4 regions of the Priestia sp. FSL P4-0332 genome follow, and region 1 is predicted to be linked to each of the others. Evidence: riboswitches for the same ligand, from Rfam matches in the RefSeq annotation. Region 1 holds a riboswitch; each other region holds the start of a gene.
What was found. Region 1 has a riboswitch for S-adenosylmethionine ahead of MKY06_RS19375 (BMP family lipoprotein). Riboswitches for the same ligand answer to the same signal wherever they lie in the genome.

Region 1 (8,156 bases):
AGCGGGGCTTGCACCTCAAAACAAAGCAACTAAACTATCACCAGCGGTTCCAAAAATGACGATTATTGCTCCTCCTATGGACCATCGCGACGGGACTGGCAGAGAAAAAGCTGCTTCTCAAATGGACGTATTAATTCGCATGATGTCGATGCAAAAACCGCATCAAACGCTTGCGATTACAGGAGCAATTTGTACAACGGCGGCTATTTATACAAAAGGCACGCTTCTGTCAGAAATGGTTCAACTAAAAGGCGATACCGTTCGGCTTGCTCATCCAATGGGAATTATGGAAACCAGTGTGGATCTAAAAGATGGACAGGTTAATGGAATCAAAGTAGTGCGTACAGCCCGTCTTATTTTTGAAGGATTTGTTTATACAAAGCACACGTACGATGTATGTTTATCAAGTTAATAATGTTCTCTAAAAAAAGCTCTTTCTAGGAAACTAGGAAGAGCTTTTTTATGTTAGAATATTTTTACTGAATATTGAAAAAGCGGGTGGGAGTATGAAAAAAAGAACGTATATTGATTTAAGCCACATCATTGAAGACGGAGTTATCACACATAAAGGCTTGCCGGCACCAATCATTTGCGACTATTTGAGCCGAGAAGCGTCTAAGAAGCTTTATGAACCAGGGACTGAATTTCAAATCGGTAAAATTGAAATGGTCACGAATACCGGTACGTATATTGACGTGCCGTTTCACAGATACAAAGACGGAGCGGATTTGGCTCAAACGGCTATTGATAAAACAGCCGGACTGGAAGGAATAGTCGTTTCGGTTGACCCGACTTTAACGGCTATTGATGAATCTCATTTTCAACATATAGACGTAAAAGGCAAAGCGGTATTAATTCATACGGGATGGGATCGCTACTGGAATACAGACGATTATTTAGAAAACCATCCATACTTAACGGAAAGCGCGGCAGCTTATTTAGTGTCTCAACAGCCCGCTCTTGTCGGAATTGATTCGATGAATATTGACGACACAAAAGGAAAAGCAAGACCAGCTCATACGCTGCTGTTAGGGGCGGATATTGTGATTGCTGAACACTTATGTCACTTAGATCAACTAACCGAGTCCTTTTTATTTTACGCTGTGCCTCCTAAAATAAAAGGAGCCGGAACGTTTCCGGTAAGAGCATTTGCGGAGGTAGAAAGAAAATGATCCAGTTACATAGATATAGAGAAATACAGGAATTTAAAAACCAAGTAGAGCTGCTTTTATCAAAAAATGAAGTTCTGCATAACTTAGCGCTTGGCATTTTACACGGCTTAAATGAAAGCAGCAAACCAAATTTTATGGGCGTTATTTTTAAAGATAGCCGTGTTGTGCTTGTGTTACTGCAAACGCATCCTAAGCAAATCATACTTTCTCAAATACAGAAGCTAACGGAGGGTGAACTAAGCGAAGCGGCAGAGCTATTACAAGAAATCGACATACCGGGCTTAGTTGGAGAAAGACAAACGGTTTTATATCTTTCTCAAAAACTAGCAGATTTAAAAAATCAAGAAGCTTCTTTGAAAATGGATCAGCGCATTTACCGGTTAGACAAAGTAAAAAAAGCTGCGGATGCTGAAGGAATGCTGGTAAAAGCAAGGTTGGAGCACCTTTCGCTCGTAACGGAGTGGGTTCGAGAGTTTATGTATATCATTGGGGAGCCTATATCGAAAGAACAAGCTGTCAAAACAGGAGAAGCTTTTATTAAAGCAGGACGGTTATTTTTATGGGAAGTGAATGGCAAGTGTGTGTCGATTGCCAATGCTACGCGTCCAACGGCCCATAACGTTACAATTAACTTTGTGTACACACCTCAAAAAGAACGTAAAAAAGGCTATGCCTCAAGCTGTGTGTCGACGCTTTCTCAGCTGATGCTAGATGAAGGGTTTCAAACAACAAGTCTATACACAGATATGACAAACCCTACGTCTAACAAAATTTATATGGAGATTGGGTATGAACACGTAGCCGATTCAGCACTGGTTTTATTTCATGAAAAAAAGTAGCAGGCTGTCTGCTACTTTTTCTATTTCTTAAGGTTTTGCAACTAAATTTACGTGATTTAATGTTTTTGCATCATCAAAAATAAATTCAAGATCATAGGCGCCGGCGTGATACGTGTATCTCGTTTGAGTAGTACCATCACCTTTTACTTTGCTTGTAAAGTTTGGCTGACCTAATTCTTTCTTTAAGTTAGCTTGCGTGATGGACCCTAAATTTGTTTGACGCTCTACATTTGTACCAAAATAGCGGATTTCGTTAATGACATTATTTTGGTCATAGCCAAATGCATATCCAGGGTGACCCATTTCCGCATGATAGTAGTCAAAGTTATTTGATGAACCTTCAGGCGGAGGACCGAACTGATCTCGAACATCTTGACGCAGGCTTTTGCCAATTTTTAAGTCTGCTGTTAAGCGCGGCACTTCGCCTTGCACCGCCGCATTATAAATTTCGTTAATGTTTTTTACAGCTGTTTGATTTTGACTGCTTGTTTCTTGAGATGTAGCTGCGTGTGCTGGGGTATCAAGCTGAGCCACAGGAGCAAATCCAAACGCAACAATTCCTGTAATCGTTGCAGCGGCAGCTACTTTTGAAAAACGTTGTTTCATTTTCACAATCGTTTCCTCCTTTATTTATATCGATTTAGCAACTCCGACCTACCTAAAGAGCAGGTAGGTCGGAGTTGCTAGACCTAAGCGTCTGCCGCCGCCCCTTGCGGGGTAGGCAGCATCTGCCTAGGTGAACCTTTGTGGGAGTAGTCAAGGAGTCTTGGTTGAGTTGGTAACTGATATATATAATGTAACACGCCTTTCAGAATATAAACGTCAGGTAAGGTGAAAAGTAAAAAACGATTCATTTATCATAGGTGAAAAGATTGGTTTGTATTCCTTTATTATGTAAAAAAACGTAATATAGGAAGAATTATAAGTCTTTATAAAAAACTAGATAATAACTGTAAGTATGATACAATAAATCAAGTATTTGTTAAAAATATAATATTTATTGCTGGAGTTTTGATGTATGGAAAAAAATTTGATGAGAGGCACGCTTTTGTTAACAGCGTCTTCTTTGTTAACAAAGATTTTGGGTTTTATTTATATTATTCCGTTTACAGCGCTAGTCGGAACATCAGGTTACGCGCTTTATAAGTATGCATACGGTCCATATACCCTGATGCTTAGCTTATCAACGATGGGTCTTCCGCTTGCTGTTTCGAAGTATGTATCGAAATATAACGGTCTTGGAAACTACCGGGCAGGGCAAGATCTATTAAAAGCAGGCCTTCTATTAATGACGATAACAGGCATAATAGGATTTTTAGTCCTCTATACCATGGCGCCGTGGCTCGCTGAACTAGTCATTAACGGAAAAGATTCATCAGGAAATAGTCAAAAAGACGTGGTGTATGTCATCCGAATGGTGAGCTTTGCTTTAATTATTATCCCGCCTATGAGTCTATTACGAGGCTATTTTCAAGGTAATCAATCCATGGGACCGTCCGCGCTGAGTACAATTATTGAGCAAATTGTGCGTGTGTTGTTTATTTTAGTAGGAGCATACGCTGTCATTCATCTTTTTCATGGTACTATGACAAAAGCTGTTGGAATTGGTACGTTTGGAGCGTTTATTGGAGGCGTAGGGGGAATAGGGATTCTCGGTGCCGTTTATGCAAAACGCAAGCGGTTAATTATAAAAGAAGTGAACAGCGGAAAGAATAATAAATCCGTTTCATTCTCTTTAATGTTCAAAGAGCTTGTGACGTACGCCGTTCCGTTTGTATTAGTTGGTTTAGCTATTCCAATCTATCAAAATATTGATACGTTTACGATTAACATGCTCTTTCAATCAATAGGATATGGACAAGCTAAGGCTGAAACGATTAACTCTGTCATTGGATTAGCACAAATTTTAGTGATGGTGCCGGTATCGTTAGCAACTGCCTTCAGCATGTCGCTGATTCCCGGTATTACGTCTTCTTTTGTGCAAGGGAATTTACGAGAAGTGAAGGGGAAAATTACAAAAACACTGCAGCTGCTGTTGTTTTTTACTCTTCCTGCTGCGGTGGGGCTTTGTTTATTGGGTAAGCCGGTATATATGATGATCTTTGGAGCGAAAAACAGTCCTGAAATCGGTGGAGTTGTTTTACAATGGTATGCGCCTGCTGCGATTCTCTTTGCTCTTTTTACCGTAACAGCCGCGATTCTTCAAGGAATTAATCAGCAAAAGAAATTAATTTTGGGCTTGGGCTTAGGAATTGTTGTGAAGATAGTATTAAACGTACTGTTGGTTTCAAGCTTAAAAGAAATTGGACCTGTTGTCGCGACGTACGGAGGATATGGTGTATCGGTTATCTATAACTTTTATTTAATTGAAAAATCCATTTCTTACCGAGTTCAATCACTGGGAAAAGCCGCGTTGACGCCTGTTTTATTAGTAAGTGTGATGTCAGCCGCTGTGCTTATTGGCAATTATGCTTCTCACTATTTTCTAGAAAATAAGCTGTCTGCATCTTCACTTGCGATTAGCACATCTTGTATTTCAATTGCTTTAGGTGCTGCTGTGTATCTAGGACTAGGCGTAAAAACAAGTTTAGGGCAATCTGTTGTATTAAATAGAAGAAAAAGAATGTAAAGGAGAGAAGGAAGTGTCAAAACGATTTGTACTAACCGTAGCCGCTGGAGGATGTATCATAATTTTCGGCGCGCTGCTGCTACTAAACTGGGAAAAGGTGTTTGGAGACTACCGTCCCATTCAAACAACAAAAGCTGTCTTTAAATTAGAAGTGGGAAGTCAAGATGTAGCAAAGACTATGGATTCAGATAATGTTCTTTACTATATGGTGAAAAAAGGACATCTAGATGAATATATTCAACTGATGAATGAAAAGGGATACGTGTTAAAAGAGAAAGATATCGATCATAACCGACTTGTTTTTAACGATGGACAAGAGGATGAGCAAATTTACTACAAGCGCTTTGCTAGGAAGTATACGATGATTGATGGAGAAGGGTAAAGGCCTTCACTTGTATTTTAGTAGCCTAAAACCGTATAATCCTATCTGTTTTTAAAGTTTTTTTACATAGAAAAGAAAAATAATATTGACAATTGTTAAAAAACTATTAATATTGACTATATTACATAAAACAAATAGCTATTGTTTTCCTTATCAAGAGAGGTGGAGGGACTGGCCCTGTGAAACCCGGCAACCGCTGTCTATGACAGAATGGTGCCAAATCCTTAAGAACAGTATGTTCTTGAAGATGAGGAAGAGACGTTTGGTTAACGAGCTCTTCCTTTATATAAAGGAAGAGCTTTTTTATATTATGGGGGGAGTAAGTCAAATGAAGAGATTTCTTGTTTTAGCAGTTGCGCTTGTACTACTCGTAACTGGCTGTCAGTCAAAAAGCACAAAAAGCAGTGGAAGCGAAGAGAAAGGAAAGAAGCGAATAGCTCTTGTTTTACCTGAAAAGATTGGAGTTAACCCGTTTTTTCAACAAATGGATGATGGAGCAAAACGCGCTGGGAAGAAGTATAACATTGATGTAAAAACAATTGAGTCTACGGATCAAGCAGCCATTGAAAGTAACTTGCGTGCTGCCGTAGCAGAAAACTATGACTTGATTATTACATCTTCTTTTGAATCCGAAGATGCGTTGAAAAAAGTAGCTCAAGAAAACCCGCAGCGTCAATTTGCGATTATTGATACAGTGGTCGATTTACCAAATGTAAGAAGCGTTGTATTCCGTGAACAAGAAGCTTCATATTTATTAGGAGCAGCGGCAGGATTGGTTACAAAAACGAATAAAGTAGGAATGGTTGCAGCTGATGATATTCCATTATTAAAAAAATGGACCGTAAGTTTTAAAGAAGGATTACAATCAACAAATCCAAAAGCAGACTTTCTAGTAAACTATGTTGGAAGTTTCTCCGATCCAGCTAAAGCAAAAGAACTTGCTATTTTACAGGCTTCAAAAGGAGCTGACTTTATCGCCGGAGCTTCAGCGGTAGGCGACTTGGGTGTATTTGAAGCAGCAAAAGAAAAGGGTTTTTATACGGCAGGCCAAGATATTGACCGTACGGAAGTAGATCCTGAGCATATCGTTTTATCGCAGTTGAAAGGATCTGATGCGGCTGCTTATGAAACGGTAGAAGCACTCGCAAATGACAAATTTAAATCCGGTGTAGTGACATACGGCTTAAAAGAAAAAGGTGTTGGGTTAACGTATGTGACTCAAGACAGCAAGACGCCTCTTAATGACTTTGTAGGGCAAGATGTAATTGATCAATTAAAAGAAATTAAAGATTCGATTATTGATGGAAAAACAGTGGTAAAAGATCCGTTAGCAAAGTGAGTTGAAAAGAGAAGTCGAGTAAGGCTGGCTTCTCTTTCTTATTTTTGAAAAAATCCTAATGGGGAAAGGAGCAATGAATAGAATGAGTGAGCTGCTGCAGTTAACGAATTTGACGAAGAAATACGGTTCATTTTTAGCAAATAATAACGTGTCCTTTAAACTGAAAAAAGGCGAGGTCCACGCGCTGGTTGGAGAAAATGGCGCTGGAAAAACAACGTTGATGAGGATGCTTTACGGAATGGAAAAGCCGAGTTCAGGAAATATTCAGCTACATGGGAAAACCGTCTCGTTTTCATCTCCTGCAGATGCTATCAAAAATGGAATAGGCATGGTGCATCAGCATTTTATGGTTTTTCCTCATTTTACAGTGGCTGAAAACATTGTCTTGGGGCATGAGCCAAAGAAGGGCCTCTTTTTTAATAGAAGGCAGGCGAAAGCAGATGTACAGCAATTAACCCAAACCTATCAAATTTCAGTAGATGTTCATAAGAAAGTAAAACATTGCTCAATTGGAGAACAGCAAAAAATTGAAATTTTAAAAGTGCTGTATCAAGGAGCAGAAATCATTATTTTAGACGAGCCTACCGCCGTTCTTACTCCTCATGAAGTGAAGGAACTATTAAAAACAATCCGTTTTTTAGCTTCTCAAGGTAAAAGTATCATTATTATTACACATAAGCTGCAAGAAGTGATGGAAGTAGCGGACCGCATTACGGTTCTTCGAAATGGTAAAGTAGCCGGCGTCACAAGTAAAGAAGATACCAATGCTCATCACCTAGCCAGGCTGATGGTAGGGCGAGAATTAAAAGAGCGTCCTGCAAGAATACCATCACAAGGTACCTCTCATTTAAACGTACAAAATCTCTTTTTAAAAGGAAAAGGACAAAAAAACGTATTGCAAAATGTGTCTCTTCACGTTTCTGCAGGCGAAATTGTCGGTATTGCAGGCGTTTCAGGAAATGGGCAATCAGAGCTGCTTCAAGCAATCGCTGGATTAGTAGAAACAGACAGCGGAAGTATTAAACTTGGAGATGAAGATCTTACAGGGCGATCTGTGCGTGAAAGAAGAGAGGCAGGAATCGCTCATATTCCAGAAGACCGCTATATGTGGGGAGCCTCTAAGGACGATACGATCGAAGAAAATGCACTAATGGGCTATCAGTATAAAGCTTCTTACTCGAAGATGGGCTGGCTGAAAAGAAAGATATTCAAGTCGAGCGTGGAGGAATGGATAAATGAATTTTCGATTAAAGCCACTTCATCTAAGCAAAAAGCTGGAGAACTGTCAGGGGGAAATCTGCAAAAATTGATTGTTGCCAGAGAGCTTGGGCAAAACACTTCTTTTCTACTTGCTGCTGAACCAACGCGAGGAGTGGATATTGGGGCAATGGAACGTATTCATGATGCTTTGATTCAAAAACGGAATAATGGCTCCGCTATTTTACTTGTGTCTTCGGAACTGTCGGAGATTATCTCACTATCAGATCGAATTTTAGTTATGTACGAAGGCAGTATTGTTGGAGAGCTTACAAGGGAAGAAGCAACAGAAGAGAAACTAAGCATATTAATGGCAGGAGGAACGGTAGAAGGTGATACAGTTGCAGAAACTTCTTAAATCATTAATCCAGCCGGTTATTGCAGTCATTTTTGGCTTAGCAATAGGAGGCATTATTATTTCCTTAACTGGTGGTTCGGTTCTTCAAACATATACAGAGCTCTGGAATGGAGCGTTTGGTAATTTTTATTTCTTCAGCACTACGCTGGCTCGCGCTACGCCTATTCTTTTAATTGCGTT
Region 2 (8,156 bases), 160 kb from region 1:
TGAATGAACAGCTTCTTTACAATACGTTAAAACCTTATCCGCAAGTCATTACATTTTCTGGTCATACCCACCATCCGTTGGACGATCCTCGTACTATTTTTCAAAGAGATTTTACATCTCTTGCAACGTCTTCTGTTCGGTATATATGGCCTGGTGCTGGATATTTACAAGGTGAACTTCCTCCTGGCTACCGAGATGTGAGTCAAGGTCTTCTTGTAGAGGTTTATAATCGAAAAGTAGTAGTTAAAAGGCGAGATTTTCACGCAAATAAGTGGACAGGAGAAGCGTGGAAAATTGACATACCTGCAGATTCAAAAAAATTTCACTACACGAATGAACGAGATTTAGTAAAACCGATTTTTCTTCCAAGCTCTACTATTTCTGTTATACAAGAAAAAGCTTCATCGAATCAGCTTTATATCCAGTTTACGCAAGCGGTGGATAATCTGATGGTTCATTCTTATCGCATTACCGTCAAAAATAAAGAAACTGGAGAAGCGGTCAAAACATATAATGCATTTTCTCAATATTACAGCGATCCTGTTCCGGATGTTCTAAGTCTCCCGTTATCAGGTTTGCAGCCTCATACTGCGTATCAAATAGAAGTAGCGGCAGTGGATGCGTTTGACAATCAAAGCGACCAAAAATTAATCATTGAAGGCTCTACTAAATAGCTAAAAGAATCCTGATTTTTATTGATTCTTTTAACTTTTTTTCATCTGTTTTTAATGTTATTTTCATTAGATTTTTAAGTGGAGTTGCTACACTGAAACTGTATTTAAAGTAATAATATGTAATTTTCATGAAAGTATCAAAATCAAAAGGAGTTTGTATGAAAGGATCTTTTGTACGTTTTTTAGTAGTAGGGCTGGTCAATACAGGAGTAGGTCTCTCCATTATGTATGTGCTGCTTCATATCTTTCATCATTACTGGGCAGCAACGTTTGTGGGCAACGCAGCGGGGGCAGTCGTTAGCTACGTATTAAATCGAATATTTACGTTTAAAAGCGGAGTTCATTTATCTAAAAGCATACTGCGTTTTATTTTGGTTATTGGCGTTTGCTACGGTTTATCTTACTATATTGGACTGCAGTTCTCCAGCTGGTTATTGCACCAACTTCCTGCTGCTGTGCGTCCGTTCAAAAAAGACGTCGGTATATTGATTGGAACAGGTCTGTATACGCTTTTAAATTATACGGGTCAAAAATACTTTGTATTTAATGCAAAAAAAGAAGCAGCCGTCATACACGAGTAGCTTCTAGTAATTATGAAAAGGGAAATAGGTGTTAACAGATGAAGAAAGAAACAGCTATGAATAAAGAAAAAACATTGCTTATTATCGCTTTCCTTTTGCTGCTTGCGTATGTATCCCCTATGTTTTTGCTTGGGGAAAATTCACATATACGCGTGCACGATAATTTAGACTCAAATATTACGTGGTATAAAGTTCTGCATCGAAGCGGAGAGCTGTTTGGCTCCAGTCATGCCGTATTACCTCAAATTATTAACGGATTGCCGAGGAATACGTTTGGAACAGAATTTAGCGGTATTCAGTGGCTGTATGGTTTATTCCCGACCATGCTTGCATACAGCCTGAGTCAAACGATCACGCGCGTATTTGCTTTAATTGGAATGTACTTATTATTAAAAAAGCATTTTATCAAAAGCAAGGATGCTTATGCGATTCGAGTGCTTGTATCACTTGCTTTTGCACTTACTCCTTTTTGGCCTTCGGGGATGCTGAGTACATTAGGACAGCCGCTGGCGCTGTGGGCGTTTTTAACCATTCGAAACCGCGAAGGAACGTGGAAGGAATGGCTTACTCTTTTATTGCTTCCGTTTTACGCGAGCTTTGTGCTAGGGTTTTTCTTCTTTTTAGCAGCGATGGGGCTGCTATGGCTAAGAGATGCAGTAAAAAAACGAGCGTGGAATATGCCTTTTTTAAGCAGTATTGCAGCGATGACCGCTGTCTTTCTGCTCATTGAATACCGGCTTGTTGATTCTCTTTTGTTTCCGGAGGCCCCGACGAGTCGAAATGAATTTTTAAGCTCTACTCTAAGTTTCGGACATTCCATTCGCCTTACTTTGAAGAACTATACGCTTGGGCATACACATGTAATGACGCTTCATACCTTTGTCATTTTACCGCTTTCTTTTATTGTACTGTGGATTGTCGCTCGCAATCAGAAAGGAAAGCTTGAAAAAACGTTTTTGCAGTTATTTGTTCTTAATCTACTACTGTCGATTTGGTATGCGTTTTGGTTTTATAAAGGATGGGAGCCGCTAAAAGAAAAATTTCAGCTTTTAAATACGTTTAACTTTGCTAGATTTCATTTTTTACGCCCGCTCATTATTTATTTGATGTTTGCCGTTGGCGGCTATGTTTTATGGAAGCGGGGCAAAGCGTGGAAAAAGTTTGTGTGGGTGTGTTTGGTTTTACAGCTGCTTGTGTTATTTATAGCGAACCCTGAGCTTTATTATCGCTACAATCACGAGCCGTCAGTCAAAGAATTTTATGCTGTCCATCAATTCGATGAAATCAGCAGATATATAGGGAAACCTAAATCATCTTATCGGGTAGCAAGCATTGGGCTTCATCCATCAATTGCTCAGTATAACGGCTTTTATACGCTAGATACGTATAACAACTTCTATCCGTTAACTTATAAACATGAGTTTCGCAAAATCATTGCCAAAGAGCTTGATAAAAATAAAAAGTTAGAAAGCTACTATGATCACTGGGGCAACCGCTGCTATGTGTTTGTTAGCGAGCTAGGGAAAAAATATGATTACCGAAAAGACTCAACGAAAAAAATCCGTCATTTGCAGCTTAATATCAGCCAATTTAAGAAAATGGGCGGTCGCTATATCTTTTCAGCTGTTCCAATCGAAAATGCTGAAAGTGACGGTTTGCACTTTTTAAAAGCATTTAACGATAAACAGTCCGCTTGGAAAGTGTATGTATATGAAGCAAAGTAAGGGGGCAATAACATGAACAGACCTATTTTAACGATTGTTGTTCCATGTTACAACGAAGAAGAAGTATTCACAGAGACATCTTTTCAATTAACTACTGTAATAAAAGAACTGATAAATGAACGTCTTGTATCGAGTGAAAGCACCATTTTATTTGTCGACGATGGAAGCAAAGACAGCACGTGGTCGCTTATTGAAAAAGAAAGCTGCAGCAATTTATTTGTAAAAGGGTTAAAGCTAGCGCGAAATGTAGGACATCAAAATGCTTTGCTCGCAGGACTAGAAGCAGCCCATAAGCAATCTGATTGCGTCATTTCCATTGACGCAGATTTGCAAGATGATATTAGCGTCATTCGTACCTTTGTGGAGAAATATTGGCTCGGGTATGAAGTCGTATATGGTGTTCGAGACAGCAGAGAAACCGATACATTTTTTAAACGAACCACGGCAGTAGGGTTTTACCATTTTATGAATAAGCTAGGAATTCAGCTCGTTCAAAATCACGCTGATTTTCGTCTCATGAGCAAACGTGCTCTTGGCGAACTCATGAAATATAAAGAAGGAAACGTCTTTTTACGAGGCCTTGTACCATTAGTAGGATTTCGCTCCACGGAAGTCACATATGACCGAAAAGAACGGACGGCGGGCGAATCAAAATATCCGTTAAAGAAAATGCTTGCTTTTGCATTCGATGGGATTACATCTTTTAGCGTAGCGCCGATACGCTTATTGACGCTGCTTGGAGGAGCTTCTTTTCTCTTTAGTATTGCGTTTGGTATTTATGCGCTGATTCAAAAATATTTAGATCATACGCAAATCGGCTGGACGTCTCTTATTTTATCCATTTGGCTTGTAGGCGGCCTGCAGCTAATGGGAATGGGTCTTGTCGGAGAATACATTGGCAAGATTTTTAACGAAGTGAAACAGCGTCCTAAATATGCGATTGAAAGAGATTTATATACAAAACACTCATTAGACAAACAAAAAGATTTGCTTATGCATTAATTTAAGAAGCTTCTCCTAAATGGAGAGGTTTTTTTTTGTTAAAGCGTTTATCATAATTTTTAAGTGAACAGGAAATGCTACTACTAAAATTTCTAAGGAGATCAAAATCTATGAAAAGACTATTTTATACAGTCAGCACTTTTTGTTTTGTCTGGCTTGCTTTTGCAGCCATTCATGTCAGCGCTCTTTCGATTGAGAAGCTTCCAATGAAGAAATCATCTGAACAATGGTCGGTTGAACTGACAAAAGCGAGCATGACGGGAGATAATCAGCTAAAGTGGAAAAATAACGTCTATCATACATATGGATTAACCGTTGAAAACATTGGAAAAGACGTAGAGCGCGTGCAGGTCCAAGCTTTTCGGCACGAAGGAAAAAATAAGGCGAAATACAGCTTGTTTTCTCCTATTGAAAGGTCTAACTTAAGCAAAAGCGGTCAGCGTTTTCGCTATGCGAATTTTGCTGTTCCTGGAAAAGCGGCAAGCTTAGACATCATGATCAACTGGACGGACGAACAAGGTAATCATCAAGAGCATTTTGAATTTAAATAAAAGTCTTCGCCTAGGCGAAGACTTTTATTTTGCAGGAATTTATCCTCGCATGTAGAAAACGAACACGAAAGGAGAGATCGATAATGATTGCAAAAGCTACTGAAGAAGAATTACAGGAAATTCGGACGAAATCTGCTGATGCGCTGTTTGAAGGAACAATGAAGCAGTTTCATCCGTCAGCTGAACGCGTAAATGAACTAGTTGGTAGTGCCTTTGAAAAAGGCTGTTATTATTTAGTTTCAAGACAAGAAAATAAACTCGCAGGCTGGGTTCTTATCGGCCCATCTACCGACTTCTTTTCAAAAGAAGAAATTGGCTTTATCTACGAATTATATGTTGTACCGGAATACCGCGGGCAAGGTTTAGCCAAGCCGTTAATACAAAAAGCAATTGATGAATTGTCTATCAAAGGATACCCTGAAATCAGACTCAGCGTTCATGCTGGGAATTTTGCACAGCATGTGTATCGTGACCTTGGATTTGTAGATAAACAAATATCAATGACCTTACAGATGGTAAAACGTCCGTAACGTTGGTGAATATCAGCGAGTCCATAAAACATAAGATGTTATACACGCGATGAGGTTTGGCAGTGAAAGTAAAAGTAAATAAGTAGCCCAAACGGCTCCTTTATCTAGTACTTCAACGGCTCCTCCACCTGTATTATCTGAGGAAGGGGGATCTTCAAGCGCGTTCATAACTAAAGCTGCCGCAGCTAAAATAATTCCTCCGATGCTTCCCGTTGTTTTGACAATTGCAATATGGAAAGTAGATGAAAAAGCAATAGTAAGAAGCAGCAGCAAGCTTCCCAAAAAAGCAGATAACATATATCGTTTCATGTGCTCACCATCCTTTATGAAATCATACCATATTTTACTTCTTTTTTCTTTTTATTGAAAAGCTATTGACGTAACCTATAAAACATATTAGAATAGCCAGAAATAATTTAAAAACGAAATATTCTTATCTAGAGAGGTGGAGGGACTGGCCCTTTGAAGCCTCAGCAACCACAATTATTGAATGGTGCTAATTCCAGCATAGCCTAGCTCTGACAGATAAGAAGAGGAATCTTTTTCTATGATGAAATCCTCTTCTTAGGAAGAAACATTTCGTATAGAAAAGGTGAGGACATTGAACAGTAGACAAACAGCGTTAAGCACTGATGATTATTTAGATCTATACTTATTAGCCAAAGAAATAAAAGACGAAACGTGGCAGCAGGAAACTTTAGCTGCGCTAAAAACGCAGCAAAATCGTTCATTTGAAGAAAAACAATCCGCCCTAGTTCAAGAGATATGGGAAGATTTTAAACAGTTAAATGAAGATATTTCTTTTACGTATCGCTTGATTCAAAAAGAGCCAACTAACGAACAATTTCAGACTAAATTAAGGCACTTGAGAGAACGGCGGATCACGCTGAGCCGTGAGTTATATTTAGCTAAAAAACAGTATGTTGAACACACGCAATAAAAAGATCCGCTTGATAAACAAGCGGTTTTTTTGCGTGAAAATGTTAGAATCGTTATATTTCGGGTAGTAAATAGATAAGACAAGCAAAGGAGGGATAACAGTGGCCCAAGGTGTATTATGTGAAGTGAATGAGTGCATGTATTGGAAATCCGGAAATAAATGCAGTGCAGAGTCCATTTACGTTGTGAGTCCTGAAAGTAGTCACCATGTTTCTGAAACGGAAGAACCTGGCTGTAAAACTTTTGAACCCGCGAGATAAATGCTAGTTTTTATAAAAAAGCATAAAATGAACGATGCGCTGACGGAGTTGAGTCGGCGTTTTTCTATTTTTTTAAAATACTATTGCTTAAGTGCAATAATAAATACATATTAAAATAGCAGGGCCTATGTCTAATTGTGCGTTTAAACAAAATGATAAGATAATTTTTTTGTTTTTCGACAAAAGAAAAGTGAGAGAAAGGTGATAGAATACAAATATACAGCCTAGCTGTCTTTTAGCACAAACTTATATGAAAGCGCTAACAAAAAAGGCTGTGTTCATCTCGTTTTGACAGATTGGAAAAAGGGGAGACGTTTATGCAGGGGAAAACTCAGGGGAAAGAATTGAAACGCGGGTTAGAAGAAAGACATGTGACGCTGATGTCCTTAGGAGCAGCCATAGGGGTAGGACTGTTTCTTGGATCTGCATCTGCTATTAAATTAGCAGGACCGGGAATATTATTGGCGTACGGATTTAGCGGAATGATTATGTTTTTTATTATGAGAGCACTTGGAGAAATGGCGATTCAAAAACCTGTTGCAGGTTCATTCAGTAAGTACGCACGCGACTACTTAGGGCCGCTTGCCGGTTATTTAACAGGTTGGAACTACTGGTTTTTATGGGTTGTAACATGTATGGCTGAAATTACAGCCGTTGGTATTTATATGGGGTATTGGTATCCGGATGTACCAAACTGGATTTGGGCGTTATCGGCGCTTGTTATCATGACAACGGTTAACTTCTTAGCTGTTAAGGCATATGGTGAACTGGAATTTTGGTTTGCACTTATTAAAATTTTAGCGATTGTATTAATGATTGCCGTTGGATTATTAATGATTGTGTTTGGAATCGGCAACGGCGGCGTTGCGACTGGTATCAAAAACTTGTGGGACAACGGCGGACTGTTCCCGAACGGATTTAAAGGCATTTTGCTGTCGCTGCAAATGGTCATGTTTGCATATTTAGGAATTGAAATGATCGGCGTTACCGCGGGAGAAGTGAAAAATCCGGAAAAATCTCTAGCAAGAGCGATTGATTCTGTCTTTTGGCGTATTCTTATTTTCTACGTTGGTGCATTATTTGTCATTATGTCGATTTATCCGTGGCAAGAAATCGGTTCACAGGGAAGCCCTTTTGTATTAACATTTGAAAAAATCGGCATTCCAGCGGCGGCTGGTATTATTAACTTTGTCGTGCTAACAGCAGCTCTTTCTTCTTGTAACAGCGGTATTTTTAGTACAGGCCGTATGCTGTTTAACTTAGCAGAGCACGGAGAAGCACCAAAAGGATACGGCCAGCTTACAAAAGGCGGCGTACCGGGAAAAGCTGTTTTAGCATCAGCGGGTGCTTTATTAGTGGGAGTAGCGTTAAACTACATTGTGCCTGCCAAAGTATTTACGTGGGTAACAAGCATTGCAACATTCGGTGCGATTTGGACATGGGGAATTATTTTGCTTTCTCAAATTAAGTATCGCAAAACGTTAAAAACAGGTGAAGAGGCAAAGCTGAAATATAAAATGCCTTTATTTCCGTTAACATCTTATGTGTCACTTGCGTTCCTAGCGCTGGTGGTGGTTCTCATGGCATATAATCCAGATACTAGAATTGCAGTTGTCATCGGACCATTATGGTTTATCGGTCTTATTATCGCGTACTATGCAAAAGGATTCCACAAACGAAGTCAAGGTTCAGCTGCAGCTGAGCAAAAGCTAGTGAAATAAAAGAAAAGACCTCTTTCTTGGAAAGAGGTCTTTTTTCATTAGTTTATGTGCGAATGATTAGTTTGTTTTAAGGGATCATTGGTACGTATGAATAATGTAGAAAATATTCTATTTATTCTGTACTATTTAGTTAGAGAATTCGTTAATGATTAAGTGGTAATTGAAAGTGGATAA
Region 3 (8,156 bases), 1.2 Mb from region 1:
TAATTAAGGGGGAGAAAAAATGAGAGAAGCAGTTATTGTAGCAGGTGCTAGGACACCGGTTGGAAAAGCAAAAAAAGGTTCACTGGCAAGTGTTAGACCTGATGATTTGGGGGCCATCGCGGTTAAAGAAACTCTTCGCCGAGCAGGAGGATACGAAGGACCAATTGATGATTTAATTATTGGCTGTGCGATGCCTGAAGCAGAACAAGGTTTGAATATGGCTCGAAATATTGGCGCTCTTGCGGGTTTGCCTTATACGGTGCCAGCAATAACGATTAATCGTTATTGTTCATCAGGTTTGCAAAGTATTGCCTATGGTGCAGAACGAATTATGCTAGGGCAAGCCAAAGCAGTGTTAGCTGGAGGAGCAGAATCAATGAGTTTTGTTCCGATGTTTGGAAACGTAGCGCGTCCGAATGTTCAGCTGGTTGAAAATGCGCCGGAGTATTATATGGGCATGGGACATACAGCAGAACAAGTGGCCATGAAATACGGCATTTCACGTGAAGACCAGGACGCGTTTGCTGTACGCAGCCATCAAAAAGCAGCAAAAGCACTTCAAGAAGGGAAGTTTAACGACGAAATTGTTCCGGTGGAAGTGACGCTTCGAAAAGTGGATGAAAACAATAAGCTCCGTGAACAAAAGCTGATGTTCTCTCAAGATGAAGGAGTTCGTCCTGGCACAACTGCGGATGTATTAGGGAAACTTCGTCCAGCTTTTTCGGTTAAAGGATCCGTAACAGCTGGAAACTCTTCGCAGACAAGTGACGGAGCTGCATCCGTTTTTCTAATGGATAAAGAACAAGCTGAAGCAGAAGGGTTAAAGCCTTTGCTTAAGTTTCGCTCATTTGCAGTTGGAGGAGTTCCGCCTGAAGTAATGGGGATTGGCCCGGTAGCTGCCATCCCTAAAGCTCTTAAACTAGCAGGGCTGGAGCTTTCTGATATCGGATTGTTTGAATTAAATGAAGCATTTGCTTCTCAAGCACTTGGCGTTATTCGTGAATTAAATATTAATGAAGATAAAGTAAATGTAAACGGAGGCGCTATTGCCTTAGGTCATCCATTAGGCTGTACCGGAGCTAAGCTGACTCTTAGCTTAATGCACGAAATGAAGCGTCGAAATGAGCAGTTTGGAATTGTCACGATGTGTATTGGCGGAGGAATGGGAGCTGCTGGTGTATTTGAATTGTTAGCATAATCATTTCAAAGGGGGATATGAACATGTCAAATAAAACAAAACAAATGATTAAAGGTGGAAGCTTTTTAATTGAAGAAGGCGATGCAAGCCGCGTCTACACGCCGGAGGATTATACATCTGAACAAAAGATGATTGCCAAAACGACAGATGAATTTGTAGAAAATGAAGTCCTTCCACAAGTGGAATATTTAGAAAAGCATGAGTTTGACCGTTCTGTCAAGTTATTAAAACAAGCTGGTGAATTAGGGTTACTTGGTGCAGATGTACCGGAAGAATACGGCGGACTCGGTTTAGATAAAATTACCTCCGCTTTAATTGCTGAAAAAATGTCTCGAGCAGGCGGGTTTTCCATCACTCATGGTGCTCACGTAGGAATTGGGTCATTGCCAATCGTCTTATTTGGAACAGAAGAGCAAAAACAAGCATATTTACCTGCTTTAGCAGTTGGGGAAAAAATAGCCGCATATGCGTTAACAGAACCTGGTTCTGGTTCCGATGCCCTCGGTGCTCGCACAACAGCTCGCCTTAACGCCGAAGGCACACACTATGTGTTAAATGGAGAAAAGCAGTGGATTACGAATGCCGGATTTGCTGATGTGTTCGTGGTGTATGCGAAAATCGACGGCGATAAATTTTCTGCTTTTATCGTTGAACGCCAATTCCCAGGCGTTTCGGTTGGACCGGAAGAAAAGAAGATGGGAATCAAGAGTTCATCAACAAGAACGTTGATTCTTGAAGATGCGCTTGTTCCAAAAGAAAACGTGTTAGGTGAAATTGGAAAAGGCCATGTGATTGCGTTTAACATTTTAAATATTGGGCGCTATAAGCTTGGAGTTGGAGCAGTTGGAGCAGGTAAACGTGCGTTAGAAATTACGTCTCAATATGTTAACCAGCGTCAGCAGTTTAAAACGCCCATTGCTAAATTTTCATTAACCCAAGAAAAGTTAGCAACAATGGCTTCTAAATTGTACGCAACTGAAAGCTCCGTCTATCGTACGGTAGGACTTTTTGAAGACCATATGGGCCAGCTTTCAGAAGAACAGCAAAAAGACGGAAAACAAATTGCCGCTTCCATTGCTGAATATGCCATTGAATGCTCATTAAACAAAGTGTTTGCCACGGAATCTCTTGACTACATCGTAGATGAAGGGGTGCAGCTTCACGGAGGCTATGGTTTTATGAGCGAGTATGAAATTGAGCGCCTGTATCGTGATTCTCGCATTAACCGTATTTTTGAAGGAACAAATGAAATTAATCGACTCTTAGTACCAGGCACATATTTACGCAAAGCGCTAAAAGGAGAGCTTCCGCTGCTTCAAAAAGCACAAACGCTTCAAGAAGAATTGATGATGCTTATGCCGCAGGAAGTAGGAAATGAGCCTTTAGATCAAGAAAAAATGCTTGTGCAAAATGGGAAGAAAATTGCGCTCTTGCTTTTAGGTCTGGCTGCACAGAAGTATGGTAAAGAATTAGAGAAAGAACAAGAAATTCTCGTTAATATTTCCGATATGATTAGTAACGTATATGCAATGGAATCCACTGTTTTACGTACTGAAAAAGCCATTTCCAAAACAGGTGCAGATCAAAACAGCTTGAAAGTAAAATATACGCAAGTATTTTGCCAAGAAGCATTTAATCGAATTGAAGCAGATGCAAAAGAAACGTTAATTGGCGTTGAACAAGGTGATACGCTTAGAGTCATGCTTTCGTCTCTTCGCAAGTTAACGCGCTATACACCAATCAATGTGATTAGCGTAAAGCGCGAGATTGCAAAAACGCTTTTAGAAGTAGAAAAGTTCACAGTTTAAGGGAAAAGGAGCTCGCTTCGCGAGCTTCTTTTTGTTTAAGAAGCCTCTATCTAGGTAAATGATAAAGGATGTGTTAAAATACGAAAAAAGCTTAAAATAAAGGGTGGTTGACGAAATGTCATTATTTTTTTATTCATATCCAAAGTGTGGTACGTGCCGAAAAGCAAAGAAGTGGCTGGATGATAACGGAGTAGCGTATGAAGAAATTCATATTGTAGAAAACCCGCCAACAAAAGAGCAGCTGCAATCTTATTATCAGAACAGCGGCTTAGAATTAAAAAAATTCTTTAATACAAGCGGTAAAAAGTATCGCGAATTAGGGCTTAAAGATAAAGTAAGCAGTGCGAGTGAAGACGAACTTCTGTCTATTCTTGCGTCAGATGGCATGTTAATTAAACGTCCGCTGCTAACAGATGGACAAAAAGTAACGCTTGGCTTCAAAGAAGAGCAGTTTGAGGACGTGTGGAAGTAAGTTTTCAAATAGAAAATTTTTACGTTTTACGTTACACTGTTAATAGGAAGTTATTTTAGGTTGTAGAAAGTGTTCTCCACGTTGAAGGCGCTTTTTATATAAACAAATTACGATACATATTTTGGAGGGATTAAGATGAGTACACCAAAAGATTTGCGTTATTCTGAAGAGCATGAATGGGTAAAAACAGAAGGAGACGTTGTCCGCGTAGGTATTACGCATTTCGCTCAAGCTGAGCTTGGCGACATCGTATTCGTTGAACTGCCAGAAGTAGGAGCAACAGTAGAAGCTGACGAGCCGTTTGGCAGCGTTGAATCAGTAAAAACAGTTTCTGAGCTTTATGCACCAATTAGCGGTGAAGTTGTAGCAGTCAACGACAACTTAAGCGATAGCCCTGAGCTTGTTAATGAATCTCCATACGAAGAAGCATGGATGATTACAATCAAACCGTCTGATGCTTCTCAAGTAGACAAGCTAATGACAGCAGAGCAATACGAAGAAATGACAAACGAAGGATAATATTCCTCCATAAATTGTCTTTATGAAAAGTTTTTGACTGGACACTCTATTAGTAAACAAGCTAAAGGAGTGTCTTTTTATGTTTGAAAAACAAAAAATGGACGTTACAGATCGCGTTACAGCTAAATTTCATGACGGCGGCATGAAATTATATGTTGATAAGCAGCCAATTGGTGAAGTTAGTTACGGAACAAGCGGCAATGAATACCGCTTTGAAGAAGGGTATTCGCAAGAAAATAATAAGTTCTACCAATATACGGATGTACAAAAGCAAGGTGAAACGCAAAAATATACAGACTGCGACGAAGAAGCAGGATGGTGCTAAACAGTGGCAACTGCCGCTGTTTTTCTTGTTTTATGGAAACAATATGGCCTAAGCTGCCTTTTAAAACAGTTCTTTCTTGCAAATTTCTTTTAAAAAACAGGTGAACTGTGATACATTAACGAATATTGTATAGCATAAAGAAATGATGTTACTATACAACTGACGATTATGGGTGATGAAAATGGGGCTAATTGAAATCGAAAAAGTAATTATTGTCGAAGGAAAATCAGATAAAAAACGTATCCAAGATATCATTCGAGAACCAATTGAAATTATCTGTACAAACGGTACGATTAGTTTATCAAAGCTGGATGAAATTATTGACTTTACGTTTAACAAAGAGGTATACATACTCGTTGACTCTGATGATTCAGGGAATAAGCTAAGAAAACAATTTAAACGAGAGCTTCCGGAAGCAGAGCATCTATATATTGATAAAATGTACCGAGAGGTTGCTGCCGCCCCTAGACATCACATAGCAACAGTATTACTGAGTGCCAATATCGATGTTAATGCAGAATTTTTAACATAAAAGGAATGAGCAACATGCAAGAATGGAGCGAAAAACAGCTTGACGATCAGTTAAAAGAAGGACAAAGAGCGTTTATCTTTTTCCATACACCTTTTTGCGGGACATGTCAGCTGGCAAAAAAAATGTTAACCGTAGCAGAAGCGATGCTGCCTGGTGTAACTATCGGAATGAGCAATTTAAATTATATGCCTTCAAAAGCAGAAGTATTTTCAATTGAAAGTGTACCTTGTTTGATTGAAGTGAAAAATGGCGAAATGGTAAAAAAACTCTATGCGTTTCATTCTATCGAGCACGTACTTGAAGAGCTTCGATAATCAAACGTTTGTTTAAAATGAAGAAATTGAAAGAGAGCAAACCGTTGGGGCTGTTGAAATCTTGGGATATTATCCCAAGAACAAAATCTGTTGACAGCCTATCTGACACATGCTAAAATCACACTCATGAATGTTCATAAATGAATGAATATTTCCCAAAAACAAAATAATTGTTGCGAACTCTTATCAAGAGAGGTGGAGGGACTGAGCCCTGTGAAACCCGGCAACCGTCAGACTAACTGAAATGGTGCCAATTCCTGCAAAGCTATGCGCTTTGAAAGATGAGAGAAAGGATTAAATATCGAGCCTTTCTGTCATGCGCAGAGAGGCTTTTTTAATGAGGAAAATTGTTTTACGGCTTTTTCATCCTATAGGGCAACCTAACATAATTAAGTTTTTACTAAAGAAGGTGAAGAAATATGATTACATTAACAGACGTTACAAAAATTTATCAGGCTAAAAGCGGTCAAGTAACAGCTGTTGATAATGTGAATCTAACCGTTAACCAAGGTGAAATTTACGGAATTATTGGTTATAGCGGAGCGGGGAAAAGTTCTTTAATTCGCTTGCTAAACGGGTTAGAAACACCAACGACAGGAACGGTCGAAGTAGCAGGTAATGATATTGGAAAAATTAAAGGCGGAAAACTCAGAAAAGCTAGACAAGAAATTAGTATGGTGTTTCAGCACTTTAATATCTTGTGGTCGCGTACGGTGCGAGAAAATATTGCCTTTCCGTTAGAAATAGCAGGGATCTCAAAAGAAAAAAGAATGAAACGAGTAGACGAGCTTATCAAGCTAGTCGGGCTTGAAGGGCGTGAAAATGCTTATCCATCACAGCTTAGCGGTGGACAAAAGCAGCGTGTTGGTATTGCTCGAGCGCTAGCCAATAACCCAAAAGTATTGCTGTGTGATGAAGCAACATCAGCGCTTGATCCTCAAACGACAGATTCCATTTTAGATCTGTTAGTAGATATTAATGAGAAGCTAGGGTTAACCATTGTATTGATTACTCATGAAATGCACGTTATTCGTAAAATTTGTCATCGGGTAGCCGTTATGGAAAATGGGGCAGTGGTAGAAGAAGGACAAGTGCTAGAAGTATTCAGAAAACCTAAGCAGCCGATTACAAAACGATTCGTTCAACAGATTTCTGAACCAGAAGAAACGTTTGAAACAATTGAACAAGTACAGGAGTTATATCCAAGCGGGCAAATTATTCAGCTGACGTTTGTTGGCGGAAAAGCAGAGCAACCGCTCATTACAACGATTTTAAAACAGTTTGATGTAACGATTAATATTTTGCAAGGAAAGATTTCTCATACACAAACAGGTTCATACGGAACGTTGTTCGTTCATTTAGACGGAGAATTAACAGAAGTTGAAAAAGTCATTGCATACATTCATGAGCAGCAGGTAGAAGTGGAGGTAATGACAAATGCTTGAGAAACTATTTCCAAACGTTATTTTAGATGATTTTATTCAAGCGACAAATGAAACACTATATATGACAGCTATTTCAGTTATAGCCACGTTTGTTCTAGGTATTTTATTAGGCTTGCTTTTATTTTTAACGTCCAAAGGACAGCTTTGGCAAAACAAACCTTTATATGCCATTGTGTCAGCAGTTGTAAATATCTTTCGTTCCATTCCATTCATTATTTTAATTGTTTTACTGATTCCATTTACCAAAGCATTGGTAGGAAGTATTTTAGGCGCTAATGCAGCGTTACCTGCTTTAATTGTTGGAGCAGCACCATTTTACGCGCGTCTTGTAGAAATTGGTCTGCGTGAAATTGATAAAGGTGTTATTGAAGCTGCTAAATCAATGGGAGCAACAACAAGCACTATTATCTTTAAAGTGCTGTTACCTGAATCGCTGCCAGCTTTAATTTCTGGTTTGACGGTAACGACAATTGCGTTAGTCGGCTATACGGCAATGGCGGGTGTGATTGGAGCTGGAGGTCTCGGGAATCTTGCATATTTAGAAGGATTCCAGCGCAGTCATAATGATGTAACGCTAGCTGCTACGATCTTAATTTTGATTATTGTATTTATTATCCAACTTATTGGAGATGCGATTACTGCAAAAATTGATAAAAGATAAAGGGAGGATTATTTATTATGAAAAAATGGCTTTCGGCTTTAGCACTAACATCTGCGCTAGTAGTAGGATTAGCTGCATGTGGATCTAACAATGGATCAAAAGATGAAAAGAAAATTGTTGTGGGTGCATCTAATACGCCTCATGCTGAAATTTTAGAACAAGCAAAACCGATTTTAGAAAAACAAGGAATCGACTTGGAAATTAAAAAATTCCAAGATTACATCTTACCGAACACAGCTCTTGCAAACAATGAAATTGATGCAAACTACTTCCAGCACGTTCCTTATATGAATTCAGTGCTAAAAGATCACAAGGGTGAAAAAGGGTATGATTTTGTAAGTGCCGGTGCCATTCACATTGAACCAATCGGTATCTACTCTAAAAAATACAAAAGCTTAAAAGATCTTCCGAAAAACGGCACAGTTATTATGCGTGATGCAGTAGCAGAGCAAGGACGTATTTTATCGATTTTTGAAAAAGCCGGCGTAATCAAATTAAAACCAGGCGTAAAGAAAATAGATGCACAAATTAAAGATATCGTAGAAAACCCGAAGAATTTAAAATTTAAAGCCGATGTTGAAGGCGGATTGTTACCTCAAATGTACAAAAATAATGAAGGTGACGCTGTTGTTATCAATGCTAACTATGCTATCGATGCTGGCTTAGATCCAGTAAAAGATCCAATCGCAGTGGAAAGTAAAGAAAATAACCCTTATGCAAACATCATTACGGTTCACAAAGGCGACGAAAATAAAGATACAGTGAAAGCTTTAGTGAAAGTTCTTCACTCTAAAGAAATTCAAGACTACATTAAAGAAAAATACAAAGGCGGAGTACTGCCGGTAAATAAATAATAGAAGAAAAGCGCTTGCCCACTCTGGG
Region 4 (8,156 bases), 1.4 Mb from region 1:
CACATCATAGTTCGTCTGACAAATAACAAGCTGATACTGCTTTTCTAACGCTTTAGATGCCACTCCTTCTAAAAGCAGACTAAAATACGGATGATTAATAAAAGGCAAGACGACGGCAATCATATTTGTTTTCCCTTTTGATAAGTGAACGGCATTAATGTTTTGTTCATAATTAAGTTCGTGAATAACCTGCTCTACCAGCCGGCGTTTCTCTTCTTTTACATACGGATGATGATTTAGCACCCGGGATACAGTCGAAACAGATACACCCGCTTTTTTTGCGATATCTCGGATATTTGTCATGTTTTCACCTTTTTCTCTTGCGCTGAAACGCGTTTCATACTTTATTCTCATTATAAAGTGAAACAGCAAGAAGCTAAACCCGTTACCATCGTGTTTTTATTCATTTACGTAAGGAGGTCATTTCATGGGTATTTTATTATTTATTTTATTATGCGGAATTGAAATTGGAGGAGCGGCTTATGCACTTAAACAAAATGAGACGCTTTGGAAGGAGTTAGATGAAGAAAAGCCGACTGATTTTTTCAAACAGTAAAAAACCCTTAAAAAGAACATTCTTTTTAAGGGTTTCATATTACGCAGCTTCTTTAGATGACTTAGACTTTTTATTTAAACGAGGAAATCCAATTACAATCGCAATGATTCCGCAAACCGCTGTTAACATTGGATAGAATGTAAATGGAATAATCTCAATCGGTGAAACTTTAGCAAACCCTGCTGCGAGAAGCATTTGTGCGCCGTAAGGGATAAGCCCTTGAACGCTGCATGAAAACAAGTCCAGCAGACTGGCTGATTTACGATTATCAATTGAATACTTATCAGAGATTTCTTTTGCTAACGGACCTGCTGTAATAATTGAAATCGTGTTATTAGCCGTCGCTAAATTAGTTAAACTTACCAGTCCGGCGATGCTGAATTCTCCGCCTTTTTTTGTTTGAATGCGTCGTGTTAATAAATTCAATAAGAACTGAATACCGCCATTATAGCGAATAAGCTCAACCATTCCGCCAATTAACAGAGATAAAATAATTAACTCTGACATTCCGCCAATACCTTCTGTCACAGTTTTAGCAAGAGAAGAAAGCGTGTAGCTTCCGTCAGCTAATCCAATCACGCCGGCTAGCACAATTCCTCCGGTTAAAATGCTTAATACGTTTGCACCAAATACTGCAGCAATGAGTACGCCGATATAAGGCAAGATTTTAAACCAGCTGAAATCTTTAATTTCTACTGATGACGTGTTTCCTAGCGTCATTACAAGCAATAGAATCACTGTAACAATCGCTGCAGGAAGTACGATAAAAAAGTTTACTTTCAATTTATCTGTCATATTTGTTTTTTGCGTACGAACTGCCGCAATGGTTGTATCAGAGACAACAGATAAATTATCACCAAACATTGCACCGCCAATCACACCGGCTATTGCCAATGTAACAGAAACATGCGCTTGCTCACTGATTCCTACAGCGATAGGTCCCAGCGCAGCAATTGTTCCCATTGATGTTCCCATCGAAATTGAAATGAATGCGCCAATAACAAAGATTCCTGCTACGACTAAGCTTTGCGGAAGCACAGAAAGCGCTAAGTTTACCGTTGAATCCACAGCTCCCATGCCTTTAGCGACTTCAGAAAAAGCACCTGCTAAAATAAAAATAAGCACCATAATAATGATATCAGGATGTCCTGCTCCTTTAGCAAAACGCTCCACTTTTACATTAAGTGAATCTTTGCGGTTCATAGCCAGCGCCACAATGGCTGCAATGATAATGGCTACTAATACAGGCAGCTTATAAAAGTCTCCCGTTATAATTCCTGATCCGACAAACAGGACTAAAAAGACGCCCAGCGGTAACAGCGCCCAGCCGTTTCCTTTTTGTTGTTCCATTCTTAACACCTCTTGTTTACGTAATAAAAAAAGACCTCTTCTTATTGATAAGAAGAGGTCTCTTATTTTGTATCATAAGATTACCCTTCTCATCTTCCAAACGAAACATCGTCTGCTGGATTTGGCACCGCACTGCGTACAGCCAGTTGCCGAGACATCATAGGGCCAGTCCCTCCGTCTCTCTTGATAAGAAGTTTATAGTTGTTTTAAAAATAGTCTTTCACTACTGTAATCTCTTTTTATTTAATTGTCAAATGCTATTTCAGAAAAATATATAGTGCGAAAATTCTCACATCAATTAGCTACGTCTCGTTTTAAAAACGCTGCCCAAGCTACGCCCATAAAGAAGACAAAATGCGCGACTAAGACGAAGATTGAAAATGGAATCGTCATGCCGTCAAACATCGTCTTCATTCCGTCCATATACTGCACAAAGTTTGTGTTGGCGAACAGTAAAAATTTCCCCCACCATAAACCAAACTCTGATACTAGTCCTGTTACAGCTTTTGCCCCGATACTTACGACAATAGCTAGACTTGAAGCAAGCGCGCTGTTTCTAAATAAAGACGACAGCATGAATGCGAACGTCATCATCATAAACGTTTCCATATACGCACTATCATACGTAAGCGTAATGTTTTTAAGCAGCTGCGCATCTCCTTCTAGACTGGTAAAGCCAAAGAACAATGCTCCCCATACAAACGAAAAAAGCAAATAGCTCAGTAAATAATACAAGCTAATTAAAATGAGGGTTAGGTACTTGGATGCTAAAATCGTTGAACGTCTAGCAGGACGAATTAAAAGAAACTTAATGGTACCTGCTTCAAACTCTTTTGCAACCATTGACCCTCCAACAGCAAGAGCAAAAAATTGAACAAGAATGAGCATACCTGAACTAAATGACAGGAAGTTCAAAATGTTGTCTTCTGTTCCTGCACTGTTTGCTACTTTCTTCATTAAAAGAGCCATACAAAGAGTTAAAATACCGATTGTAATAAACGTGACTTTTGTACTTCTTTTATGAAACCATTTCATATGTTCATTTTGAATTAACTTAAGCATGGTGCTCTCCTTCCGTAACGGACATAAACGAATCTTCAAGCGTCTCATACACAGGAGTGATTCGGTAGACTAAAATATTGCTGTCCACTAATTTTTTATTCACAGCTGGAATTTGTTCTTTTACAATCGCCACGTCGATACTATGTGATCTCATCGTTACTTCAAATTCTTGTGATAAAAGATCCGCTGCTTTTTGCGCATCAGACACTTCAAATTCTACGTACATTCCTTGATCTTGACGATTTGGAGATAGATCTTGAATGGCTTTTAACTCACCGTCTTGAATAATGCCAACGCGGTCACATAGTGCTTCTACTTCTTTTAATAAGTGGCTCGCGATTAAGATTGAAATTCCTTCTTCCCTGCAAAGCGTTTGTAAATATGTACGAAATTCTCTCATTCCCGCTGGGTCTAGACCATTTGTTGGTTCGTCTAATAAAAGCAATGCAGGCTTATGTAAAATAGCTTGAGCCACTCCTAAACGCTGTCTCATCCCAAGAGAATACGTCTTCACTTTTGCATGAATGCTGTTTTCAAGCTTTACTAAAGCAATCACTTCATCCAAGCGTTCTGATGTGATCCCTTCATGCATATTCGCAAAGTGTTTTAAATTTTGATAGCCCGTCAGATAATCATAAAACTCAGGGTTTTCAATAATCGCTCCAATTGATTTCATAGCTGATGTAAACTGTTCTTTTAAAGGAAAGCCGTTAACGGTAATCGTGCCCTCTGTTTCTTTAATGAGTCCTACGACGGTACGAATTAGCGTTGTCTTTCCAGAACCATTTGGACCAAGCAATCCGAAAATCTCACCGCGCTCAACCGATAAGGATACATCATGCAAAATGGTTTTCTTCCCAATTACTTTACTGACATGATCTACTTGTAGCACTGTTTCTGTCATCATGTACATCCTTTCTTTAATTAGCAATACGCCTTCTATTGTTTCTCTTTTTTAGCTATTTGTCTACTATAACCTTATTTTTGGAAAAGTAGCCCATTCAAATCATTCGTATTATCCGCTTACATTTGATAAAATAAAACAAACTTTAGTTAGAGGAGGACTTCTACATAATGAACTTAACCGTATACCTTGCCGGGCAAATTCACGATAATTGGCGGGACGAAATTAAAAACCAAGCAGAACAATTAAACCTTCCCCTTACCTTTGTCGGTCCCATGACAGACCATGACCGCTCCGACAACATTGGAGAAGAAATTTTAGGAAAACAGCCTAACGCTGTCTTAAAAGATGAAGCTGCTTCTCAAATTAATAATTTACGTACGCAGGTGCTCCTTAAAAAATCTGATGTGGTTATTGCTTTATTTGGCGAAAAATACAAGCAGTGGAACAGCGCAATGGATGCGGCAACAGCCATTGCATTAGATAAACCGTTAATTTTGGTTCGCCCTGAAAAACTGCATCACCCGCTTAAAGAACTGTCAAACAAAGCGCAGGTTGTAGTCGAAACGCCAGAACAGGCTCTTCAAGCATTAGCTTATATTTTTGAATAGCAAATAAGAGCTGTCGGTTCTGGACAGCTCTTATTTTTCATTTATCCCTCAAGCTCATTACTAGGGGAAATATTTTTTTAGCAAGCTCTAAGGCTATTTCCTTTTAGCTTCTTTCATTTTCAACATCAAAACAAGCAAAATTGTACTTAGCTACTCATTTTCTTGATCCTGACGTTCCATAATCTTTAATCATTAATTTTACATCATAGTTAATTGGAACTTCACTAAATGTTTGATCCCAATTGTCTTTAACCCTCATCCATACTCTGGGCCTCTTAATTCTCAATTGGTTTCCGAACCCGGCTACATCGACTTTATATTCTTTTTGCATTTTTTCTACCGTGTTTCTTACGAGGTGCTTCACTTTTTTTTCTGAGTTTTTTTGCACCTTATGTAAAAATTGATTTTCTAAAGGATTTCCTGAGACCACCCAATTTTCAGATAGCCTTCCCTCGGATTCAATATGCACATTGAAGGAGATGCTATTTCCTTTAACATGAGGTTCAATATGACTTTTCATGGATTCTATTTCGTATACAATCAGCTGACCGGTCTTTTTATCAAAGCTTTTCACTAGCCCGCCTTTCCCTTTTCCTGTGATCCAAGTCAGACCATCTAGTTCTTCTTCATTCAAAAAACCGATCATTTTGTTTGTTTTCCCTTTAATTATGGCAGCACCAGCAAATTTGATTTCCCCATTTGCCGATAATACATTTTGCAATAGAAAACTAGTCCCTGATTCAATATTGCTCTCTAATTTAATGAGCGAAGTGGGAGGTAAAATTCTTGTTGTTCGATAGGCATTTTCCACCATTCCAGCCAAACGAAATGCCGGGATCTCTCCTGCTGTCTTCGATTCTAGCCCGTCGCTAGCTCTCCCTTTACTAATAAGTACAAGACAGCTTGGTCTAATCTCATTATCACGAAGAAACTCATTCACTAATTTTCCTAAGCTATACGTTCTTGCAAGAGCCTCGCCAATAATAATTACTTTTAGATGTTGGCTGGCAATCGAAGTCTCTCTTCTCAATGATAATTCACGGGTCATTTGATGAATAGAATCTCCCGTTTCAGCCATATTCACGTAAGCCTTCTGCTGAGATCCTCCTTGGACAGTTGTTGAACTTGCCACTTGCGGGGTGATCAGTTGGTAGGTTGACGTAATCAAGTTCCTTTTGGGATACTCTTCTTGTTCATCAAATTCTTTTTCAGTCATGGACTTGTTAGCTTTATCAAGAGCCATACCTACTCCTAAACTTCGTTCTTCAATTTCATGACTGCTCCAACAGCCCGCCAGAGGAACGAGCAAAAAAACAGAAAGCAAAACCGATAAGAAGAACCGTACGTGATTAGAGGCTTGTCTCATACTTTTTCCCCTTTATTTTTGAAATGATAAGAAGCAGTACCGGTAAAAAGCCAAATAAAATCAGGGCAGCATTGCCAACCATATCTCCTAATTTAAATACATCATTGATATTTCTAGGAACCATGGAAATGAGATAAATAACCGGAAGCACACCATACATAAATGGATGGATATTTTTTTTGAAAAGCTGAGACAGTCCTAATGAAGCAGCGTAATGGTTAACAGTAAAAGAAGTAAACATTTGCATAATCCATACCACCAGCAACAAGGAATCAAAGCGTTCAAAGATTAACCCAGTTAATTCATAACTTCTTATCAAATCAAGCGTAGGCCACGTTCTCGTAACCACTCCACCCACTGAGAACGCTCCGATAACCATCACGACGGTAATAACATAAAGAAGCAAAGGAATCGCAGTACCAACTAGTACAGCTTTTACTGCTTTGTTTGGTTCTTTCATAAATGCCAATATTAAAAGCATGAATTCAGGCCCAGTAAACGCAAGAGCTGTTGTCCTTATCCCTTTTAACACCGGCGTAATACCTGAACCTAGTACCGGGCGCAGATTATCCACTTCAAATATTTTGATACTCATAAAGGCAACAAGTAAAAAAAGAATAACCGTAATAGGTAATATAATCTCAAATAGACGAGCAATTGGATTTATCCCTCCTCTGATTAGGTAGAGACTTGCCCACATAAAGGGCATAATAATAGCCCATTTAGGGGTTCCTTCCAGCAATAGATATCCTGTTACTTCTGCCAATGAACGAGCATGAAACCCACCAAGTACTAAAAAATAACCTATTATGAAGAAACTAAATAACTTGCCTATCCATTTCCCTACAATTTCTTGGCTGTATTGATAAAAGGTTTTTTCAGGGAAACGTTGACTTAATTTCACCATGATTACCCCTGCTATCATGGTGATTATCCCCCCTAAAATAACAGTTAGCCAAACATCTGGTGTTTTCACTTTTTCCGCAGCTGCCCGGGGCAAGGTAAGAATCCCTGTTCCAAGGATAAAGTTGGTAATAATAATAGTTGTTTGAGGCGTCGTAATACGATCTTTTGAATTTATCATTTCTAACGGCCCATTTCCTTTCATCATAAGCTACCCTTTTCGCAGAGGATCTTTGGTGTGCATCATCTTTGGACGTCGTTTCATCATCATCAGAGGCATACGGACTACCAAGTCTTTCCATTCACTTAAACGATAAGGAACAGCTGGACTCATATAAGGCACGCCGAAACTTTTTAGTTTCACTAAATGGCTCATCATAAAAAGAAAAAATAAGATGACGCCATATAATCCAAGTATGGCAGCACAAAGCATGGCTACAAAACGAAGAATACGCAATGTGATTCCTACACTATATTGCGGAATAGAAAACGATGAAATAGCAGTTAACGCCACTACAATCACCAAAATAGGGCTAACGATTCCTGCCTGCACCGCAGCTTCTCCAATGATTAACCCACCGACAATGCCCATTGCTGGACCAATTGGTTTCGGCAACCGGAGTCCGGCTTCTCTCAAAATTTCGATCGATAGTTCCATAAATAAGGCTTCGATAAGGGCGGGAAACGGAACACCAGATCTTGATCCTATAATAGAAATAGCTAACTTAGTCGGAATTAATCCTGGATGAAATGAAATAAACGCAATATACAAAGCCGGTGTAAAAAGGGAAAGAACCACTGCAATATAACGAAGAAAACGAATGAATGTACCGGGAATCCACCTTTCATAATAATCTTCCGGCGACTGTAACATCATGCTAAACGTAACGGGAGCAATCAAAGCAAAAGGCGTCCCGTCTAATAAAATGGCTACTCTCCCTTCCATCAAAGCAGCAATTACACGATCGGGACGCTCCGTATTCTGTACCTGAGGAAAGGGACTAAGGTAATTATCTTCAATGAGTTGTTCAACATATCCAGACTCCGGTACATTATCAAGGTCAATTTTTTTAATTCGTTTTTCTACTTCTTCAACTAGTTCTGGATCAACAATTTCCTTTATGTAAGCAACAATTAAATCTTTTTTGGAACGCTTTCCTACTTGAAATTTCACCAGCGACAAATTTTCAATATCTCCGCTTCCTCTTAATAAAGAAGTATTATCACTTAAAGATTCAGTGAAGCCTACTCTTGGCCCTCTCACTAATGCTTCTGATACGGGCTCTTCAATCGTCCTTGTTTTTAATTTGCTTGTACCAAGAATTAAGGCAAGTGATAACCCGTCAATTAAAAGAGCCGTAGATCCTGTTAAGACTTTTGATATTACTTCTTTAATAGAATGGA

Region 2: linked by a shared signal. The riboswitch ahead of MKY06_RS20260 (hypothetical protein) and the one ahead of MKY06_RS19375 (BMP family lipoprotein) in region 1 are both predicted to bind S-adenosylmethionine.
Region 3: linked by a shared signal. The riboswitch ahead of MKY06_RS25445 (methionine ABC transporter ATP-binding protein) and the one ahead of MKY06_RS19375 (BMP family lipoprotein) in region 1 are both predicted to bind S-adenosylmethionine.
Region 4: linked by a shared signal. The riboswitch ahead of MKY06_RS11385 (Na+/H+ antiporter NhaC family protein) and the one ahead of MKY06_RS19375 (BMP family lipoprotein) in region 1 are both predicted to bind S-adenosylmethionine.

What each region holds. Positions count from the first base shown of each region.
Region 1 is NZ_JBBOUA010000001.1:3,685,466-3,693,621, reverse strand. It holds gene MKY06_RS19405 (2-methylaconitate cis-trans isomerase PrpF family protein) at 1-412, shown strand, start outside; gene MKY06_RS19400 (cyclase family protein) at 507-1,172, shown strand; gene MKY06_RS19395 (GNAT family N-acetyltransferase) at 1,169-2,011, shown strand; gene MKY06_RS19390 (YjgB family protein) at 2,039-2,617, opposite strand; gene MKY06_RS19385 (putative polysaccharide biosynthesis protein) at 3,030-4,640, shown strand; gene MKY06_RS19380 (hypothetical protein) at 4,654-5,022, shown strand; SAM riboswitch class I at 5,170-5,276, shown strand; gene MKY06_RS19375 (BMP family lipoprotein) at 5,351-6,361, shown strand; gene MKY06_RS19370 (ABC transporter ATP-binding protein) at 6,444-7,976, shown strand; gene MKY06_RS19365 (ABC transporter permease) at 7,951-8,156, shown strand, end outside.
Region 2 is NZ_JBBOUA010000001.1:3,848,015-3,856,170, reverse strand. It holds gene MKY06_RS20295 (metallophosphoesterase) at 1-674, shown strand, start outside; gene MKY06_RS20290 (GtrA family protein) at 833-1,255, shown strand; gene MKY06_RS20285 (DUF6044 family protein) at 1,294-2,979, shown strand; gene MKY06_RS20280 (glycosyltransferase family 2 protein) at 2,992-3,981, shown strand; gene MKY06_RS20275 (hypothetical protein) at 4,092-4,532, shown strand; gene MKY06_RS20270 (GNAT family N-acetyltransferase) at 4,616-5,062, shown strand; gene MKY06_RS20265 (hypothetical protein) at 5,075-5,371, opposite strand; SAM riboswitch class I at 5,493-5,594, shown strand; gene MKY06_RS20260 (hypothetical protein) at 5,664-6,002, shown strand; gene MKY06_RS20255 (DUF1540 domain-containing protein) at 6,103-6,261, shown strand; gene alaP (alanine permease AlaP) at 6,579-7,982, shown strand.
Region 3 is NZ_JBBOUA010000001.1:4,839,696-4,847,851, reverse strand. It holds gene MKY06_RS25485 (3-hydroxyacyl-CoA dehydrogenase/enoyl-CoA hydratase family protein) at 1-7, shown strand, start outside; gene MKY06_RS25480 (acetyl-CoA C-acetyltransferase) at 20-1,198, shown strand; gene MKY06_RS25475 (acyl-CoA dehydrogenase family protein) at 1,222-3,006, shown strand; gene MKY06_RS25470 (arsenate reductase family protein) at 3,122-3,478, shown strand; gene gcvH (glycine cleavage system protein GcvH) at 3,614-3,997, shown strand; gene MKY06_RS25460 (YusG family protein) at 4,077-4,322, shown strand; gene MKY06_RS25455 (toprim domain-containing protein) at 4,504-4,854, shown strand; gene MKY06_RS25450 (thioredoxin family protein) at 4,869-5,168, shown strand; SAM riboswitch class I at 5,349-5,456, shown strand; gene MKY06_RS25445 (methionine ABC transporter ATP-binding protein) at 5,588-6,613, shown strand; gene MKY06_RS25440 (methionine ABC transporter permease) at 6,606-7,274, shown strand; gene MKY06_RS25435 (MetQ/NlpA family ABC transporter substrate-binding protein) at 7,292-8,128, shown strand.
Region 4 is NZ_JBBOUA010000001.1:2,249,399-2,257,554, reverse strand. It holds gene MKY06_RS11395 (LacI family DNA-binding transcriptional regulator) at 1-303, opposite strand, end outside; gene MKY06_RS11390 (hypothetical protein) at 428-556, shown strand; gene MKY06_RS11385 (Na+/H+ antiporter NhaC family protein) at 596-1,906, opposite strand; SAM riboswitch class I at 1,993-2,099, opposite strand; gene MKY06_RS11380 (ABC transporter permease) at 2,201-2,968, opposite strand; gene MKY06_RS11375 (ABC transporter ATP-binding protein) at 2,961-3,872, opposite strand; gene MKY06_RS11370 (YtoQ family protein) at 4,043-4,483, shown strand; gene MKY06_RS11365 (Ger(x)C family spore germination protein) at 4,638-5,849, opposite strand; gene MKY06_RS11360 (spore germination protein) at 5,833-6,960, opposite strand; gene MKY06_RS11355 (spore germination protein) at 6,964-8,156, opposite strand, start outside.